2 regions of the Clostridium sp. HCP1S3_C6 genome follow, and region 1 is predicted to be linked to the other one. Evidence: a T-box and tRNA genes for the amino acid it is inferred to sense, from the RefSeq annotation. Region 1 holds a T-box; the other holds one or more tRNA genes.
What was found. The T-box of region 1 lies ahead of serS (serine--tRNA ligase). A T-box ahead of a tRNA ligase gene usually reads a tRNA of that ligase, here a tRNA-Ser.
Positions count from the first base shown of each region.

Region 2: it has a tRNA-Ser gene. The T-box ahead of serS (serine--tRNA ligase) is inferred to sense a tRNA for this amino acid. The anticodon was not compared.

Region 1 is NZ_JBQHRN010000046.1:2,477-10,699, reverse strand. Features, by position in the region: gene ACTNAO_RS12070 (HD domain-containing protein) at 1-343, shown strand, start outside; gene ACTNAO_RS12065 (NAD(P)/FAD-dependent oxidoreductase) at 362-1,744, shown strand; gene ACTNAO_RS12060 (DUF1667 domain-containing protein) at 1,753-1,992, shown strand; T-box leader at 2,063-2,267, shown strand; gene serS (serine--tRNA ligase) at 2,337-3,614, shown strand; gene ACTNAO_RS12050 (Rossmann-like and DUF2520 domain-containing protein) at 3,856-4,719, shown strand; gene panB (3-methyl-2-oxobutanoate hydroxymethyltransferase) at 4,722-5,549, shown strand; gene panC (pantoate--beta-alanine ligase) at 5,562-6,407, shown strand; gene panD (aspartate 1-decarboxylase) at 6,425-6,820, shown strand; partial or broken gene ACTNAO_RS12030 (MutS-related protein) at 7,186-8,223, shown strand, end outside.
Region 2 is NZ_JBQHRN010000031.1:7,516-21,362, reverse strand. Features, by position in the region: gene ACTNAO_RS10385 (DUF1015 domain-containing protein) at 1-346, opposite strand, end outside; gene ACTNAO_RS10380 (hypothetical protein) at 450-623, opposite strand; gene ACTNAO_RS10375 (pro-sigmaK processing inhibitor BofA family protein) at 717-974, opposite strand; gene ACTNAO_RS10370 (DUF2508 family protein) at 1,002-1,271, opposite strand; gene recR (recombination mediator RecR) at 1,343-1,942, opposite strand; gene ACTNAO_RS10360 (YbaB/EbfC family nucleoid-associated protein) at 2,050-2,394, opposite strand; gene dnaX (DNA polymerase III subunit gamma/tau) at 2,465-4,087, opposite strand; RNA gene ffs (signal recognition particle sRNA large type) at 4,225-4,491, opposite strand; tRNA gene ACTNAO_RS10345 (tRNA-Ser) at 4,693-4,785, opposite strand; gene ACTNAO_RS10340 (nucleoside deaminase) at 4,834-5,271, opposite strand; gene ACTNAO_RS10335 (HlyC/CorC family transporter) at 5,328-6,575, opposite strand; gene ACTNAO_RS10330 (hypothetical protein) at 6,763-7,239, opposite strand; gene ACTNAO_RS10325 (LytR/AlgR family response regulator transcription factor) at 7,503-8,216, shown strand; gene ACTNAO_RS10320 (hypothetical protein) at 8,526-8,657, opposite strand; gene ACTNAO_RS10315 (sensor histidine kinase) at 8,692-9,588, shown strand; tRNA gene ACTNAO_RS10310 (tRNA-Arg) at 9,621-9,695, opposite strand; gene ACTNAO_RS10305 (HAD-IC family P-type ATPase) at 9,761-12,151, opposite strand; gene ACTNAO_RS10300 (DegV family protein) at 12,301-13,149, opposite strand; gene ACTNAO_RS10295 (lysophospholipid acyltransferase family protein) at 13,380-13,847, shown strand, end outside.

The DNA.
Region 1 (8,223 bases):
TGAATATATTAATAATAGTAGTATAAAAAACAAAATAGATACTAATAAAATGGCTAAAATTGCATTATTGCATGATATAGGAAAAATAAATAAATCATTAAGTGTATTTGATAAATGTATGGTGGTTATATTAGATAAGGTTACTAAAGGTGGTCTTAAGAAATTTAATAATAATATGAAGATAGATGTATATTATAATCATGGAAGAATGGCATATGAATTATTAAAAAATATAGGAAATTATGATAAAGAATTTTTACAAGCAGTACAAATGCATCATTCAAAAGAAACATATAAAAATATTTATTTACAAATACTAAAAGAGATGGATGATAAAAATTAAGCTTTAGGAGGGGTAACAATGGATTACGATGTGTTAATACTTGGTGGAGGAATTGTAGGTTGTGCAGTTGCTTATGAACTATCAAAATATAATTTTAATATTGCATTAATTGAAAAAAATTATGATATAGTAGATGATATATCATTTATAAATACATCAGTAATTTATGATGGCTCTGAAACTTGTAATGATGTTATGGCAACATTAGAAATGGGTGGTAGTAGATTAATTAAAGAAGCTTGCAAAAAATTTAATGTAGAATACAAGGATGTAGGAGCATTAAGAGTTGCATATACTACTGAAGAAGAAAAGAAAATAAGGGAATTGTATGATAACTCATTAAAAAAAGGAATTAATGATGTATCTCTTCTTTCTAAAGATGAAATAAAGAAAATTGAACCAAACTTAAAAGATGGATATAGGATGGGTATGTTTTCAAAAAATGTTTCACTTATAAATCCTTACGAATTAGCTATATCATATGGTGAAATAGCTGCTGATAATGGTGTTAATTTTAGATTTGATGAAGAAGTATTAAGCATCGAAAAAAATAAAAAGGGATTTAGAGTAGTTACTAATAAAAATAAATTTTCATGTAGAATTGTTATAAATACGGTTTTAAGTGATGAAGATTCACAATATAAAGAACTTAATGATTCTTTTAGAGTTATGAATTATTTTATTATAGATGAAAATATGAAAAATTCTCTAAATAATATAATAATAAATGAAAGTAATGAGGAAGAATTTGTAATGAATATTCCTAGCTTGCAAGGAGGCAACATAGTTGCAGTAAAGGATAATAGTGAATTAACTGTACAAGAAAAGATAAATAGATCAAGAAGAATTATAAATGATGTGGATGAAAAATATCTATGTATTAATTTTACAAATAAAAAAAATAATTTAATGGTTATTGATGATAGTGAACTTAAAGATGGATATATAAAAGTTACAGGAAGTCATTATGCAAAGGTAACATTAGCACCAGCAATAGCTAAGGCAATAACAGATACCATAGCTGAACAAAGTAGTGTTACTTTAAAAAGAGATTTTGTTGATAGAAGAAGGCAATTTTATAAATTTAAAGATATGACAAATTGTGAGCGTAATGAATTAATAGCTTTAGATAAGAGATATGGAAATATGATATGTATATGTAATCAGGTTACTGAGGGAGAAATTGTAGATAGTATTAGAAGGCCATTAGGAGCTAGAACTGTTGAAGGGGTAAAAAAAAGAACAGGTGCAGGACTTGGTAATTGTTTTGGAACATATTGTTCTAGAAAGATAATAAAAATACTTGCTAAAGAAATGGACAAAATGCCAACAGAGATAGTTGAAGATTCTAAGGAATCAAAAATATGGGTTAGTAGAATAAAGGAATTTGATGAAGTATAGAAGAGGCGATTATAATGAAAGATATTTTTACAAGTCTGATTAGAATAAAAGATGATGATAAACATAAAGTTGTATCAGTGAAGAGTAGTAAGGAAATTGACAGAACATTATTTATTGAATTTTCAAAGGTAATTTCAAGACTATATGTTAGTCCACCAATAGAAATTGGTCATGTAATATGTAGAAATGTTTTAAACACAGGGGTAGATATTATATGTACTAAAACAATAGAAAAAGAAAAAAAATAATTATAAAAAATATTATATATATTGACAATTATATATAAAGTGTAATATAGTAATAATTGTATTTAAATAAAGTAAACTGTTGAAGAGGCTAGTAGTATTAATTCAATCTTAAGAGAGTCAGTGGTTGGTGTAAACTGATGTTTGTTTTTTTATGAATCCACCTTGGAGGGACTGTGATGAGCAGTACGGGAAATCGTTAATTTTTTTGAGTGGGTAAAATGAATCTATTTTACCAATTAGGGTGGCAACGCGGATATTATACTTTCGTCCCAATTTTTTGGGGTGGAAGTTTTTTTATTTATAAAAATTATTAAAAATATAAGTATATATAAGGGAGAATATTTATGTTAGATTTAAAGTTTTTAAGAGAAAATCCAGATTTAGTAAAGGAAAATATTAAAAAGAAATTTCAAGATGAAAAACTTAAAATGGTAGATGAAGTAATTGAACTTGATGCTGAAAGTAGAAAAGTTCAAACAGAAGCAGATGAACTTAGAGCAAACAGAAACTCAGTATCTAAAAAAATTGGTGCATTAATGGGGCAAGGTAAAAAAGAAGAAGCACAAAAATTAAAAGAACAAGTAACTAAAGATGCTGATAGACTTAATGAATTACAGGAAAAAGAAACAAAACTTCAAGAAGAAGTAAGAAAAAGAATGCTTGTTATTCCTAATATAATAGATCCTTCAGTACCAATAGGTAAGGATGATAGTGAAAATGTTGAAGTTGAAAGATTTGGTGAACCTAAAGTTCCAGATTTTGAAATTCCATATCATACAGATATAATGGAAAAGTTAAATGGTATAGATTTAGACAGTGCAAGAAAAGTTGCTGGTAATGGTTTTTATTATTTAATGGGAGATATAGCAAGATTACAATCAGCTATACTTTCTTATGCCAGAGATTTTATGATAAATAAAGGATTTACATACTGTATACCACCATTTATGATTCGTAGCAATGTTGTTACAGGTGTTATGAGTTTTAATGAAATGGAAGAAATGATGTATAAAATTGAAGGTGAAGATTTATATTTAATTGGAACTAGTGAACATTCAATGATAGGTAAGTTTATTGATACAATAATAAAGGAAGAAGAACTTCCAAAAACATTAACAAGCTATTCTCCATGTTTTAGAAAAGAAAAAGGGGCTCATGGAATAGAAGAAAGAGGAGTATATAGAATACACCAATTTGAAAAACAAGAAATGATAGTTGTATGTAAACCAGAAGATAGCAAAATGTGGTTTGATAAATTATGGCAAAACACAGTAGAATTATTCCGTTCATTAGATATACCAGTTAGAACTTTAGAGTGTTGTTCTGGAGATTTAGCAGATCTTAAAGTTAAATCTATTGATGTGGAAGCTTGGTCACCAAGACAAAAGAAATATTTTGAAGTTGGAAGTTGTTCAAATCTTGGAGATGCTCAAGCTCGTAGATTAAAAATACGTGTATCAAAAGGTAAGGAAAAATATTTTGCACATACATTAAATAATACAGTAGTTGCTCCACCAAGGATGTTAATTGCTTTCCTTGAAAATAACTTAAATGAAGATGGAACTGTTAATATACCAGAAAAATTGAGACCATATATGGGTGGAATGGAAATAATAAAATAGTTCATTTAAAAATTTTATAATACACTCTATAAAATTTTATAATATTTTAAATAAGAGCATGTAAATAATTTATTATGTGCTCTTATTTTATATTAGTACAAATTGTATTTGTGTTTTTTAGATAATTGTGATACATTATCTTTTGGGTGGTATTTTATTAGAAAGCTGCACCAATTAATTTGATGATTATTATTTATAGTTAAAAAGTATTGCACTCTAGTTTTGGAGGTGATAACAAATAATGGATTCTAAGTTCAAAAATTATAAATTTGGGTTTATTGGAGCTGGAAAAGTTGGATTTTCTATTGGAAAATATTTTTCAGATAATAACTTAAATTTATCAGGATATTATAGTAAAAACATTGCTTCAGCAAAAGAGGCTGCAATGTTTACAAATTCAAGTTATTTTACTACATTAGAAGAAATAATAAAAAATAGTGATATTATTTTTATTACTACTCCAGATGATATTATAAAATATATATGGGATAGTATAAATAAAGAACTAATAAATAATAAAATTATTTGCCATTGTAGTGGCTCATTATCATCAGAGGTCTTTTCTAATATTGAGAATCATAATTCATATGGTTATTCAATTCATCCGTTATTCGCATTCAGTGATAAATATAATTCTCATAAAACATTAAACAAAGCTTTTATAACAATTGAAGGTTCACAAAAATATATGGATTATTTTATTAATATGTTTACATCTTTAGGTAATAAAGTAAAAGTAATAAGTAAAGAAAATAAAAATATGTATCATGCATCAGCAGTTGTTGTAAGTAATCAAGTTGTTGCATTAATAAAGATGGGTATAGATCTTTTAGTTAAATGTGGCTTTAATGAAAAAGAAGCAAATGAAGCTTTATATCCACTTATAGCAAATAATATTAATAATATTCATGAAAAAGGGGTAGTAGATAGTTTAACAGGTCCTATTGAGCGATGTGATATAGAAACTGTAAAAAAACATTTATTATGCTTAGATGATGAAGAGAAAAAGCTTTATAAAATGTTATCAATGAGACTTATTGAAATATCAAAAATAAAAAATAAAAACAGAAATTATACAGAATTAGAAAATGTGATGGGAGAGTAAAAATGAAAAATACAGTATTAACATTTAAAGATCAAAAGGAAAAGAAAGATAAAATAACAATGCTTACAGCATATGATTATTCTACTGCAAAGCTTATTGACGAAGCAGGAGTTAATTCTATATTAGTTGGAGATTCTCTAGGAATGGTATGTTTAGGATATGAAGATACAATATCTGTAACAATGGAAGATATGATACATCATACAAGAGCTGTATCAAGAGGAGTTAAAAATGCATTAGTAGTCGCAGATATGCCATTTATGTCATATCAAACTTCAGTATACGATGCTGTTGTAAATGCAGGAAGACTTATGAAAGAAGGAAGAGCTAATGCAGTAAAGCTTGAGGGTGGTTTAGAAGTAGTAGATCAAATTAAAGCAATAGTAGATGCTTCAATTCCTGTAGTAGCTCATTTAGGTTTAACACCTCAATCAGTAAATGCCTTTGGTGGTTTTAAAGTGCAAGGAAAAAGTGAAGAAGCTGCTAGAAAATTAATAGAATCTGCAAAAGCAGTTGAAAAAGCAGGTGCATTTGCTGTAGTATTAGAATGTGTACCAGCTAAACTTGCAAAACTTATATCTGAAAAATTAACTATACCAACAATTGGTATAGGGGCAGGTAATGGATGTGATGGACAAGTTTTAGTTTATCAAGATATGCTTGGAATGTTTTCAGATTTTGTACCTAAATTTGCAAAGCAATATGCAAAGCTTGGAGATCAAATGAAAGATGCATTTAAGTCATATATAGCAGAAGTTAAGGATGGAGTATTTCCAGCTGAAGAAAATACTTTTAAAATAGACGATGAAGTAATAAATAAATTATATTAGGAGTGAAATAAATTGGAAATAGCAACTAAAATTGTTGATGTAAGAACAAAGGTTAATGAATGGAAAAAGCAAGGTTTAAAGGTTGGTTTAGTTCCAACAATGGGTTATTTACATGAGGGACATAAAAGTTTAATTGAAAGAGCTGTAAAAGAAAATGATAGAGTAGTTGTAAGTGTATTTGTAAATCCAATTCAATTTGGTCCAACAGAAGATTTAGCTACTTATCCAAGAGATTTAGAAAGGGATAGTGCCTTATGTGAAGACGCAGGTGCAAATCTTATATTCCATCCAGAAAAAGAAGAAATGTATTTTGATGATTTCTGCACTTATGTAGATATGGATAACTTAACAAAAGTTCTTTGCGGTAAAACTAGACCTATACATTTTAGAGGTGTATGTACAGTTGTATCAAAGTTATTTAATATAGTTAAACCAGATAGAGCATATTTTGGTCAGAAAGATGCACAACAACTTGCAGTGGTAAAGAGAATGGTTAGGGATTTAAACATTGATATTGAAATAGTAGGATGCCCAATAATTAGAGAAGAGGATGGACTTGCTAAGAGTTCAAGAAATACTTATTTAAGTAAGGAAGAGAGACAAGCAGCAACAATATTGAGTAAATCGTTGAAGGCTGCTAAAAAGGCTATAGAAGATGGAGAAAAGGATTCTAATAAAATAGTACAAATAATAGAAGACATGATAAATACAGAAAAACTTGCTAAAATTGATTATGTGGAAACAGTTAATTCATTAACAATGGAACATGTAGATAAAATAGAAGGATCAGTTTTAGTTGCTATGGCTGTTTACATTGGAAAAACAAGATTAATAGATAACTTTATCTATGAAGTATAATTTAGGAGGATTCCCAAATGATGATAACAATGCTAAAAGGAAAAATACACAGAGCTACAGTAGTTCAAGCAGAGCTTGATTATGTAGGAAGCATAACAGTTGATGCAGATCTTTTAGATGCAGCTGGAATTATGGAATATGAAAAAGTTCAAATAGTAGATGTTAACAATGGAAGTAGATTTGAAACATATACAATAGCAGGAGAAAGAGGATCAGGACTTATTTGTTTAAATGGTGCTGCTGCTAGATGTGTGCAAGTTAATGATAAAGTAATTCTTATGGCTTATTGTGAAATGGACAGTGAAGAAGCAAAAAATCATAAACCAAAGGTAGTATTTGTTGATGATGATAATAAAATATCAAGAATATCAAGATATGAAAAACATGGAAGATTAGAAAATCAACAAGATTAGAAAGATGCTCCACTTATAAAGTGGAGCATTAATTTATTATAGCAACATATTATTATTTATAGTATAACGTAATAAAGATAGATTTTAATTATAAGAGAGGTCGTTTGTGTGAGTGTCTAGTATCTTAATATAAAAAGTTAATAATAATTCTAAAAAATATGGGGTGTATACCTTTATTTGTTGTGGAATTATTTAAATTATTAAGATGCAAGCACAGAATTATAAATTTTAAAATATTTAAGGTTATTTATATAAGTATATCCTTAATTAATTATTATAGCTGTGGTTATCCATGGCTATTTTTTTAAAAACAAAATCTATCTAAGTTAAATTCTTTAGCTTGCAAAAGTTTAAGGAGATTTAAAATGAATAAAGTTGTATTAGAAAAGTTACATTATGATAAATTAAAGGAAAAAGTTAAGGAATATTGTGTTATTGGACTTGGAAAGGAATTAGAGGTTGTATAAAGGTAAAAAAATTTATTGAGAATAAACAAGGATATGCACCTACACTTTATGCATATGGTAAAAATTTATCTGAATTAAATTTTATTGTTGATGAAATTAATATATGTATTAAGGGGAATAGAGTTGATTCTAATGCCAGTAGTGAGTTAAAGAAAATCAGAAGACATATAGATATATGTGAAGGAAATATTAAAGAAAAGTTAGAAAGATTTTTAAGAAATCCTTCAAATAAAGAATGTATTCAAGAATTTTTTATAAGTCAGAGAAATGGAAGGTATACAATACCTATAAAGCCTAAATTAAATGAAAAGGGATATATAAGGATTATAAATGGGGTATACCCATTAATAGAAAATGCAGTACCATTAAATTTAGAAATAGGTAAACAATATAGGGGGATTATTATTACAGGACCTAATGCTGGAGGAAAAACTGTAGTTTTAAAGAGTATAGGGTTATTAACATTAGCAGTCCAATCAGGAATTCATATTCAAGCTGAAGTTAATAGTGAATTTTCTATTTTTGATAATATATTTATTTCAATTGGAGATAATCAAAGTGTACAAAATTCTTTGAGTACATTTTCATCTCATGTAAAAGAATTATCTGAAATAATAAAATTAAGTAATAAATCTACACTTTTATTATTTGATGAAATTGGAAGTGGTACAGAGCCAAATGAAGGAGCAGCATTATAGGAGATAAAGTTAGTTTGTTAGAAGAAAATTCAAGTGCTATTATATATAAAGGTGTAGATAAGTATGGCAATGTTACAGTACTTTATAATAATCAATTTATTGAAGTAAATGAAAAGAGGATAAAGCTTGAAATAGAGGCAAAAGATTTGTATCCGGAAAGATATGATTTAAGTCAATTATTTATTAGTTTTAAGGATAGAAAATTAGAACATGATATAGAAAGAGGTTCAAAGAAGGC
Region 2 (13,847 bases), on a different contig from region 1:
TTATGTAATCATCTATTGAAGCACAAAAAACTAGTCCTGTTTGAGGTCTACCATTCATTATTTGTCTATAAATATATAGACATGGCTTTTCATCTTGAATATACTCTCCATCTTGAATTTTTTTATCAAGATTTTCTCTAGCTTTTTCATAAACTCTTTTATCATGTACATCTATTGAAGGATCTAAATCTACTTCAGCTTTATCTACATGTAAAAAAGAATATTTGTCACCCTTAACCATTTCCCTAGCTTCTTCACTATTCATAACATCATATGGAAGTGCTGCTATCTTTGATGCTAGTTCTGGAATTGGTCTAATGCCCTTAAAGGCTCTTACTACGGCCATTCTTATTACCTCCTAGATTTTTATTATAACTATTGGTCAATTTTTCTACATCATGAATATATTACACATTTATTATTTTATCATATTCTTATGCCTTTTAAAACTATTCTTCATCAAAATATAAAACGGATTCTGTTTCCCTACAATATTTTACACACATACATTGGGCTAATTGCCTAGGACATCTATAGCAAAGGCAACCTCTGTCATCTCCGCTACATTTATTGCTCTTCTTTTCTGGACAAACTTCACAATTCAAACCATTACCTGCTGGCATTTTATCATCTCCATAAATTTAAATATATAATATTATAACACACAAGATTTTATGTAAAAAAATAAGGCTATCAATAAAATAGCCATTACTTAATTATAGTAGATTGAATATAACAAGTGCTATAACGCCAGGAATACCTAAAAACCCTGCAATTAAAGATGTAAACGCATTAATATTAACTGTTATCCCAAAACTATCTCCTATAAAATTAACAATAGATAGCATTATAAGGCCTGTTAATCCATTTATTAAAAGTTTAATAATTAACTTTAATGGTAACTTTATTATTTTCACAATAAAGTATAAAATAACAATCCCAAACACTCCTGATATTAAGTATTCTAAATTCATAAAGCCTCCCACAAATTATATAAAGCACTATTTATATAGTTCTGTACAATGCTCTAACACATAATAATTACTTACCCTTAACCCTCTACGTTTAGCTATGCTCAAATAGTAATCATATCTTTTCTTTGCAGCCTCTTCTGAAAATATTGCAGCATCAATAAGATTAAAATCCTCTGCATTATTAAAACTACTCCTAGCAGCTTCTAGTTCAAGTTTTGCTTGCTCTATAGCTTTAATAAGGACATCATTATCCCCATTTTTACTTGATATTTTAAATATATAATTAATAATATTCACTCTGTTCAAAAATATACCTCCGTTTCTTATTTATATTCTTGACAGATATTACAAAATTATACACAAATCAATTATTCTATTACAGTTCTTCCTTCTAAGGCCTTAGATAAAGTAACTTCATCTGCATATTCTAAATCGCCGCCAACAGGAATACCTGCAGCAATTCTAGTTACCTTAACATCTAATGGCTTTAAAATTTTTGCTATATACATGGCCGTAGCTTCACCATCTATATTAGGATTTGTTGCAATAATAACTTCTTTTACTTCTGAATTCATCCTAGCAACAAGTTCTCTTATTCTTATATCTTGTGGTCCTCTACCTTGCATTGGCGACAAATTTCCATGAAGCACATGATATACTCCATTAAATTCCTTTACTCTTTCCATTGTCATAATATCTTTTGGTTGTTCCACAACACAAATGATACTTTTATCTCTATTTGGATTGCCACAAATAGCACATGGATCTGAATCTGTAAAGTTACCACATACTGAACAATATTTAATTGTTCCTCTTGCCTGTACTAAGGCATTTGCAAATTCCTTAACCTCTTCTTCTGGCAAATTTAAAACATGAAGTGTAAGCCTTTGAGCTGTTTTTTGTCCTATACTTGGCAATTTTGCAAACTCTTCTATTAATTTTTCTATAGCTATAGGATAAAAATCCATGCTTATCATTCCTTTCAAATATAGCTTTTATTTGATAAATAAAAATACAGAATGGATGATTAAATACTCATTCTGCATTTCTTAATTATTTATTTAAATTCTAGAAATTAAAATAATCCTGGGATATTAAGACCGCCTGTTATTTTACCCATTTTATTTGCAGTTTCTTCATCAGCTTTCTTCATAGCTTCATTTACTGCACTTAATACTAAGTCTTCTAACATTTCAACATCGTCTGGATCTACAACTTCTGGTTTTATACTAATACCTAAAATTTCTTTTTTTCCACTAACTTTAACAGTAACAGCACCACCACCTGCAGATGCTTCAAATTCAGATTCTTCTACTTCTTTTTGCATATCTTGCATCTTCTTTTGCATAGCTTGTGCTTGCTTCATTAAATTATTCATATTTCCACCGCCGAAGCCTCCTGGAAATCCACCTTTTGCCATAATATAGCCTCCTTATCTTATAATCTATTTTCTATTATATAGCATTTTCTTTTACAATTCTATATATTTATTATTCATCTAACTCTTGAAGAGCTGAACCAAATGTATTTCTTAATTTATCTTCAGTACTTTGACCTTTTGTTTCATCCTCTGAGACAGTAAATTTAGCTTTTAAACTTTCGCCCATGCCTTCTGAAATAACTTCATTTACAACCTGATAATTTTTAGGTATTTCAAGTCTTGTTTTGCTTTGTGCATATTGACTCTCAAATTGGATTGTTATAATACCCTCAGAAGAACTTACTGGTTTTCCTGTAAGAAGCGAAGCATATACTATCATTTGTCTTCTTGATTTGCATATTTCAAGTATATCCTTCCATTTCTTTTTAACCTCTTCTACTGTTATTTTAGAGTCCTTATTTACGGGCCCCATAGATTCTATTTTATTTATAGTTTTAGCACTATCATTCTTTTTATTATTAATATTTTCATTATTAACATTTACATTTTTTATATTAGTATTTACTGATACACTAATTTTACCAGCCTTAATGCCTTCTTCTAATTTATTTATTCTTGAAAGAATAACTTCATTTGATGTATCATATTCAATTTTACACATTTTAATAACTGCAAGTTCTAAATAAAGCCTTGATTCTCTGCTTATTTTTGCATTATTTTCTGCTTCTTGAAGTATTCTTACATCCCTCATAATTTCTTCTGTTCTTATTCTTGATGCCTGTTCTTTTACGAGTTGTATATTTTCTATAGACATATCTAAAACTTCTTCTGGATTGTTAGTTACCTTACTCATTAATAAATTTCTAAAATGATGTATTAAATCCTTTATAAACAAATATACATCTTTACCAGAAACCACAACGTCTTCAATAACATTCATCCCCTCTTCTACATCACGTTCTATTATAGATGATGTAAGTTTAAATAAATTTTCATTAGCCACAAGTCCTAACATTGATACAATATCTTTATATTCTATCTTCCCATCATCCATTGCAATAGCCTGATCTAATATACTAAGTGCATCTCTCATTGCACCATCAGAAGTTCGTGATATTAAATCTAAACTTTTATCATCTGCAAGTATACCTTTTGCCTCTACTATTTGTCTAAGTCTATTCATTATGACTTTATTATTTATTCTTCTAAAATCAAATCTTTGGCATCTTGACAAAATAGTTATTGGAAGTTTTTGAGGATCAGTAGTAGCTAAAATAAAAATAACATTAGCTGGTGGTTCTTCCAATGTCTTTAAAAAGGCATTTACAGCTCCTATAGATAACATATGAACCTCATCTAATATATAGACTTTATATTTTGACTCTTGAGGTGGATATTTTGTATCATCTATTAGTTCTCTTATTTTGTCTATACCATTGTTAGATGCTGCATCTAATTCTGTAACATCTATAGCTAATCCGCTATTAATTTTTTTACACATTTCACACTCATTGCAAGGCTCACCATTTTTACTATTTAAACAGTTTAATGCCTTTGCCATTATTTTGGCTGTTGAAGTTTTACCTGTCCCCCTTGTGCCACAAAAAAGGTATGCATGTGCTATTCTATCATTTTCTATTTGATTTTTCAATGTAGTGGTTATATGCTCTTGCCCAACTAAATCTTTAAATGTTTTAGGTCGCCATTCCCTGTATAATGCTGTATAAGCCAAGATTTTCACCTCATTTGTATACATATAGTTAAATAATCATTCTATTAATTTATTATAACACAATAAATTAGTGCTATTAATTTATTTAAAAAAAGCATGAAACTAAAAAGCTTCATGCTGTTAAAATTCATAAAAAACCGTGCACCCCAGGTTGATATCCATCTATATGCGTTACCTATACAGTTAGCTCAAGCCAGATTGATCCACGTCACATAAAAGTATCCACTTATCGCTGCTTCCTTCCAGACCTGACGAGGTTCATGGGCTTTTATTGCGTGGGACCTAACTCTCAACACCACTTATATAGGGCAGGCCATACAAATAAGAAACCTTCCATAGGGAATTCAATCTTGCTATAGCGGATTGCAAGTTACAAGGCACCGCTAACTCCCCATCTAGCACGGCATTGGTAGAGAGTACGGGATTTGCACCCATTAATAAGAGATATTTCAAATATTATTACTAAAAACCTCTCCACATCAATACAAAATGCTATATAATATTTTAATCATTTGCAAAACTAATTATAACAAAAACATAAAAGTATTACAACAATAATTACTTAAATTTAAATAGCAAAAAATCACAAAATAATATAATATATTTGGCGGAGAGAAGGGGATTTGAACCCCTGATAAACCAAAAAAGCCTATACGCGCTTTCCAGGCGCGCTCCTTCAACCACTCGGACATCTCTCCATGATAAATAATATAACATAAGCATTTACAGTATGCAAGACAGATTTTTCACTTTCTTCTATGTTCAAAAAAATCACTTAATATGTTGCTACATCTTTTGTCATACACCCATTGTACATCAAGCGAGGAATTGAGACTCTTATTATTAACAATATCTATAACTGTACCACAAGCTCCCATATCCTTATTAAATGTTCCTATATAAATCTTGCTTATTCTACTTTGCACTATTGCACTTGCACACATAGGACAAGGTTCCATTGTTACATACATTTCAGTGCCTCCAAGCCTCCAATTATCAATCTTTTTGCTAGCTTCTTTTATTGCAAGTATTTCTGCATGATTAATGGAACATTTTTCTTTTTCTTTTGTATTGTGTCCCTTTCCTATAATTATTCCATCCTTTACAATTACACATCCTATTGGCACTTCTCCTTCATTCATGGCCTTTTTAGCTTCTTTTATTGCTTCATCCATATAATTCATAATATACTCCTTACCTAAAATTAATTAATAAAAAAGGTTACTAAAATTTTAGTAACCTAAGTATAAATTCTAACTTTCTTAATTCTATTTTTCTCTAGATCTTCAACTACAAATTTTATGTTGCCAATTTGCACTTTTTCATTCTTCTTAGGCAACCTTCCAAGTTTTTCTAAAACAAGTCCTCCTACAGAATCAAAATCTTCTGATTCCATATTTACTCCAATTAAATCTGAGATATCATGAAGTTTAGTACTTCCTTCTACTATGTATTCATTTTCCTTAACTACTTTTATATTGTCTTCCCTTTCTTCATCATACTCGTCTTCAATTTCACCAACAATCTCTTCAATTAAATCTTCGATTGTTACAATTCCTACAGTACCACCATATTCATCTAATACTACTGCAAAATGATTTCTTGTTTTTTTCATTTCATTAAATACTTCTTTTATCTTTTTAAATTCAAATGTATAAAAAGGTTCCCTTATATAATCTAATATATTGAAATTTTCTGTATCATTATCTTTTATTATTAAATCTTTTACATTTAATATTCCAACTATATTATCTATGGTTTCATTAAACACTGGTACTCTAGAAAATTGTTCTTCCTTAATAAGTTCTTTAACTTTGCTATAATCAGAAGTAGCATCTAGTGCAACCATATCAACTCTTTGAACCATTACATCTTTTACTTGAATATCTGAAAAGTCAAAAACATTAAATATCATTTCCTTTTCGCCATCTTCTAAAACGCCCTCTTCTTCACTTACACCAACCATAGTTCGAAGTTCTTCTTCTGTTATAAAAGGTTCTGTTTCATTTGGATCACCACCACATATTCTAATAAATAATGATGATATACCCGTAAATACTGTTACAAATGGCTTAAAGACTGTTACTATAAATTTTATAATTTTTGCTATTCTTATTGATATTTTTTCTGCATTTTGTTGTGCTAATGATTTTGGAGTTATTTCGCCAAAAATAAGTATTAAAATTGTCATTATACCTGTTGCTACTGCTGCACCACTATTTCCAAATATCTGAAGTGCCACCGATGTTGCTATTGATGAAGCTCCAATATTTACAATATTATTACCAATTAATATAGCGCCTAATAGCTTATTAGGTTCTTCTAGTAATTTTTCTACTAAATCTGCGCCTTTTACTTTCTCCTCAACCATATTCCTAAGTCTAACTTTACTTAGTGACATTAAAGCTGTTTCTGACATAGAAAAAAATGCTGATAAAGAAATTAATACAATTAAGAGAATAACCTGTGCGGTGAGACTCGAGTCCAAATAAAATCACTCCTTATATGATTTAATATTTTAGTTTAGTAATTATTATATCATACAATCTTGTCTTTAACACCATACTATTAAATATTAACAAAATTTTAATTTTTTTGAACAAAAAAAGCTATTTACACTAATGAAAGTATAAATAACTTTTGAGCAAACATACATGTATATTTAATTTTATATATTATTTATATGAAGCTGTAGCTTCTCCTGTTGCAGAATCAAAATTTAATGTTATTTCAGATATAGTAAACAAATCAATATTTGTCCATGTAATTGAATTTCCTTTTGAATCTTTAACCATTAAATCCCAGTATTGTGCTTCTTCTTCTTCTTTAAATTTTATATTTAGTTCTGTACCTGAAGCAAAAGTATCTTGTCCTAATACATCCTCTTCCCAATCATTTTTTTGAGATGCTGATATATACATTTCTGCAATTTCTACACCTGTATTATTAATTACCTTTACATCTTGAGAATAAATTACCTTTTCATCTGACTTACTACTTGAACTGTTGCTACTTGAGCTATTGCTGCTTGTTTCACTTGAACTATTGCTTGTACTTGTAGTTGAACTATCACTGCTATCTCCACATGCAACCATTGAAGATAAACACATTGCTGTTATTAATCCCATAGCTATTAATTTCATTTTTTTCATTTTTTAAATTCCCCCTTTTTATACAATTAAAACTTTTACTAATCATTACAAATAAATTATATTATTACATTATTATTTTTTCAATATACTCTTCCCCTTCATCAACTTTTATTCAAAAACGTTTCTCATTTTTACATGATTATCCTTTTTGTCTGTCCTTTTTGAGTAGAATTAGCATTTTATATAAATATATGGTATAATTTATTGTATTTACTTAGTATTTAAAATTTATTTATAGCAATATTTATTATAAGGGTGAAAAAATGAAAATTTATATTTGTGATGATAATTTAGGGGACATAAATTTATTAACAGGGTATATTAATAAATTTGCATTATCAAAATCTTGTGAATTTAATATTAAAACTTTTATTTCTAGTGAAGAACTTTTTAAAGCTTTTAATGATACAGACCATCCAAACATCATATTTCTAGATATATATATAGATGACATATTAGGAATTGATATTGCTAAAAAGCTTTATTCTCTAGGATATACAGGAATTATTATTTTTACAACAACATCTTTAGATTTTGCACTTGAAAGTTATAAAATAAATGCTGATGGCTATTTATGCAAACCATTTTCTTATGATGAATTTAGCAGTATTTTTTCTAAAGTGTTTACTAGAATAGAACATATATTAAAAACTACTACCTTTATTTCTAACCGTATAGAACTTAAAGTTTATTTAAAGGATATTATTTATATTGAATCAGGCAATCATTGTAGTTTAGTTCATGCTAAAAATAAAATACTTAAAACTTCAAAAAATATAAGCACATTTTATGATGAATTATGTGCAAATAAAGAATTTATGCGTTGTCACCAAAGCTATATAATAAACTTAAATCATGCATCTAGTTTTAATGGTAACACCATTATTATGGATAATAATGATGAAGTACTAGTTTCTATCCGAGATAACACAAAAATCAAAAAACAATTTGCAGACTTTTTCTGGTCACAAACTTAAAAGTAAGGATGTGACTATTTTGAATTACAATATTAGTGATAATATTTGGATATTTTTATATTCGTTTTTAAATACCTTTCCTTTTATTCCTTTAAGATATTATTGCTTTAGAAATAAGCTAAGGATATCTTTCAAAAAAATTATGTTAACAAAATTGATTTTTGCTATAATTCAAGGGATGTCATTTGTATATTTAATACATTATACAGATTCGAGTCATAATTATGTTATGCTTCACAATACTTTCTTTGCTATATTTTTTATTGTTCTCTCATGTTTCTTTATAAAGGACTCATTAATTAAAATTCTTTATATTCCATCATTATTGGCACCGGTAATATTTTTTACATTTTCAGTTCCTATTACAATTGATAGTATTTTTAATGTTAAAGCTCTTACTATGCCATCATATATAATAAGTGTAATATCTAGAATTATCATAATAGCACTTTTGTATCCATTTCTTTATAGATTTATGAAAAAATTTGTACAACCTATAATGGACATTACTGTTGAAAATCTATGGAAAAACCTTTTTATTATACCTGGAATATTTTGTGTTCTAGAAGTATTAAATACTAGATATCTATTTACTTCAAGTTATGGATTTGTATTTTTTCTTATAAGATTAGTAATAATGGTTTGTTGTTTTTCCACTACTTTTGTAATTATAAATGTAATAAAATTTACAGCTAAACAAACTGAACTAGAAGAAAATGAAAAACATATGAAAATTCTTTTAGAAATGGAAATGGAACAATATTCTTTGCTTTCCAATAATATTGAAAAAACAAGAATAGCCAGGCATGATTTAAGGCATCACCTTACTTATATAAAATCATTAGCAGATAACAACTGCTTTGATGATTTAAAAAATTATTTAAATAATTACTTAGCATCTTTGCCTATTGACAAGCCACTTGAACTTACAAAAAACATTGCACTAAATAGTATCTGTAGTCATTATATAAATTTAGCTGAAACAAAAAATATAAATGTAACATATAAATTTTCCATACCAGAGAAATTATCTATTTGCGATAATGATTTATGTATAATTGCAGGAAATAGCATAGAAAATGCAATTGAAGCTTGCTATTATGTCAAAGATGCTAATAAATTTATTAATATATGTATAAAGTTAATATCCAATAATTTATCTATTATAATATCAAATAGCTTTGATGGAAAAATCAAAAAAACAGATAATAATCTTAATTATATAAGTAGAAAAAGGAAAAATGATGAATGTGGCATTGGGATCTCATCTATATGCGCTGTAATTGAAAAATATAATGGTATGTATGATATTGATATTGATAATAATATTTTTACATTTAAAATGCTTATTCCATGTAAAGAAAAGGCCTAACCTTTACGGTTAAGCCTTTCTTTCTACCCATCTGGTACCCCCAGTAGGAATCGAACCTACATCTATCCCTTAGGAGGGGACTATTCTATCCATTAAACTATGAGGGCAAATTGACACTACATTTTCAATTTTATTATACTTCTAATGTATTGTCAACTTAATAGAACTTTAATTATTGTTGCATCTTTAATAATCTACGTTTAACTTTTTTATCTATTACTATTCCTATTATCTTCTTTAATATAATTATACAAGGAACTGAGGCAACTATTAATATGACACAAATGGCTAAAGTACGTATATCAAGCCACTTTAATGAAAATACTTTTCTTGGAAGAGCAATAAAATATGCTAATGCAAATATCGCCATACTTCCCACCACTGTAACTGCTTTTAATTTATTTATAGGTAATGCAACCTTTAATAAAATCACAAAGCTTATGCCTGCATATACTAAAAGTGCTACTGTCCTAGCATAATCCAATCCATTATTACTATTATAAGCAATAACAAATGCAATTGTAGTAAAAATTACTGTAGCTATACCATTAGGTAAACTCTTTTTAAGTATAGTTGTTAAGAAGTCTTCTTTTCTTACTTTTCCATCATAAGGTAGCATTGCAAGTACCACTGAAGGCAACCCTATTGCCAAACCTCCAACTAAAGAACTTTGAATTGGCAAAATAGGATATGGCAACATCATTATACAAAAGACAAATGCTATAATCACAAAAAATACTGTTTTTGATAAAAACAATTCTGATACTCTTTCTAAATTATTTATCTGCTTTCTTCCTTCTTCAACCACCTTAGGAAGCGAACTAAAATCTGAATTCATAAGCACAAGCTGTGCAACGGCTTTTGTAGCATCAGACCCATTAGCCATAGCTATACCACAATCTGATTCCTTAAGTGCTAAAACATCATTTACACCATCACCAGTCATAGCTACTGTATGCTTGTTTGCTTGAAGCGCTTTTACAATATTCTTCTTTTGATGTGGAGTAACTCTTCCAAACACAGTATAGCTATCTACTACCTCTTTAAGTTCATCTACACTATCAGGAAGTGTTCTCGCATCTACATATCTTTCTGCTGCATGTACGCCAGCTCTTTTTGCAACTGCTGATACTGTAACAGGATTATCTCCTGATATAACCTTCACATTCACACCTTGCTTTTCAAAATATCCCAAAACTGATGGAGCCTCTTCTCTTATTATATCTTGAATAAGAATGATTGCTTTTTCTTCTATATTATCTAAACCATCCTTTAAGCTTCCTTCATTCTTTTTAGCTAAAAGTAACACTCTCATTCCTTTAGATGCATTCTTTTCAATAATATCTTTGTACGAATCATATTTTGTTCCAAGAATAATTTCAGGTGCTCCCATAAGCCATGAACCATATTCTTTAATATTTAAGCCTCCCCATTTTCTTTTTGATGAAAATGGAACTTTTTCAATAACATTTACTGTAGGACATTTTGTATACTTGTCTAGTATTGCCTGTTGAGTTGGATTTTTACTAGGCATATTATGCACTAATGCTGCAAGCACATGATCAATTTCCTCCTTACTATTTCCATTTAAAGGAACAACCTCTGTAAGTTCAAGTTTACCCTCTGTTATAGTTCCTGTTTTATCTAAGCAAAGTATATCAACTCTTGCTAATCCTTCTGTTGCTGAAAGTTGTTGAACTAAAGTATGATATTTTGCAAGCTTTACTACTGATACAATGAAAGTAGTACTTGTAAGAAGAACAAGTCCTTCAGGTATCATTCCAACTATTCCAGATACTGCTGCAATGGCTGCTTCATTATAACTACATTTAGTAAATACCAATTGTGTTATCATTAAACATATTCCTATTGGAACAATAAGCCATAGTAATACCTTAATTATTTTGTTTATTGCTTCTTGAAGTTCTGAATTAGTTATTTTAAATTTTCTTGCCTCTTCAGCTAATTTTGATGAATATGTCTCTTTACCAACACTTGTTACTCTTCCATATCCTTCTCCAGCAACTACAAAACTTCCTGATAATAACTTATCTTTTCCTAATTTATGAACAGGATCAGCTTCTCCTGTTAACATTGATTCATCAATTTCAAGTTCATCTGATTGTACAGTTTCACAATCTGCCAAAATTTGTTGTCCTGCATCTAAATAAACAATATCATCTTTAACTAATTCTTCAATAGATATTTTTTGTTTCTTTCCATTTCTTACTACAATTGCATGTGCCATATTTAGAACAGAAAGTTTCTCTAATGTTTTTTTAGATTTCATTTCCTGGGAAATACCTACAAAACTATTAATTATAATTACAAAAGCAAAAATTGCATTTTTAGGTGATCCAGCTAATATGACTACAGCTGCAAGCACTACATTAATTATTGTAAACACATTAAAAAAATTAGCCCGTATCATTTGCCATAAAGTTCTTGAAGGGGCTTTAGGCAATTTATTAACTTCGCCTTTTAGTATCCTATCTTTTACTTCTGAATCACTTAAGCCATATATAATATTTTTATTACTACCCTTAAATTCCACATTTTTCATCCCCTATTCTTCATAATTTATTACAATAATATGAAATATCACTATATCATATAAATTATATGGTATCCTATTATTCTTAAAAAATCTAAATATATTTTATTAAATTTTTCTAAATATTAAGTAAATTAACTGAACCCACATAATTGGAATCATCTTGTATAATAAGCTACACCGACACTTCCTGGCCCTACATGAAGACCTATAACAGGACCTATAGATTGAACTGTTACATCTATATTTAATTCTTTACTAAGCCTTTCAGCAATTTCTTTTCCTTCCTTTTCACAATTAATATGATGCACAATAACTTCCCCCGAACCATTTGTATTTATATCAGAAACAACTTTATCCATTATTGTATTTACTGCCTTTTTCTTAGTTCTTACCTTTTCAAAAACAGTAGTTTTCCCATCTTCTACAGTTAAAATAGGTCTTATTTGAAGTATAGTACCTAAAAGAGCTGATGCTCCTCCAATTCTGCCACCTTTTTTTAAATATTTTAGAGTATCTGGCACAAATAAAAACTTACTTTTATTAATTGTGTTATTTATTACTTGTAAAACTTCTTCCATACTTTTGCCTTCTTTAGCAGCCTTTGCTCCCTGAAGTGCAATATATCCCATTTGCATGCAATTTGTTTTAGAATCCACTATTTCAATATTAGTATTTGGATAATCTTTTTGAACCATTTCCTTTACAAGATGCATTGTTGAATATGTACCACTCATATCAGATGATAAAAATACTCCAACTATATCATGACCTTCCTTTGCTATTTTAGTAAAAATATTAAGTGATTCTTCCATACTTGGTTGCGATGATGTTGGAATATCATTTAACTTATCCATTTCTATATAAAATTCCTCATTTTTAAGTTCAACTTCTCTATAACTTTTATCATTTATTATTACATTTAATGAAACCACCGATATATCATATTTTTCTCGTAATTTTAAGGGAATGTAACTTGTACTATCTGTAATTATTTTTATGCTCATTTAATTTCTCCTTATTTCTATTAATATTAGACTAATTATATCATATAATATATCAAATCATATATTTATATTATGCTCATATATTTATATTCTAACTCATTTCTATATGTAAATTTATTAATTTTTTAAAAATATTGACTAATAGACATATTTTTACTTTGATTTGTGTTTTTTATAATATATACTATTAATAAGATGTAGAATAAATTTATATTATTGTGAGGTTTTTTATGTTAAGAACAATATTGTTTTTCCCAGCAGTAGGAATTCCTTTAGTTGTATCGCTTCTTTTTACTATAAAAATCAACTACTTAAATAAAAAAGGCGAAACTAAAAAAGCAGATATATTAACTTATAAAATATCATCATGGTGGGCAAAAGTTGTTATGAAATGTGCAGGAGCAAAAATAAATGTAAAGGGACTTGAAAATATACCAAAAGATAAAACTGTACTTGTAATGGCAAATCATCAAAGTTATTTTGATATTACCCTTCTTATGTCAGAGCTTAAATTTCCAAAGGGATTCATAGCAAAAAAAGAACTTGAATCATGGTTTGGAGTTAGTGTTTGGATGAAAAAAATGCACTGTGTATTTATGGATAGAGCAAATATAAGAAAATCTGCTGAATCCATAGTAGAGGGAATTAATTTATTAAAAAAAGGTCATTCTATGGTAATATTCCCAGAAGGCACCAGA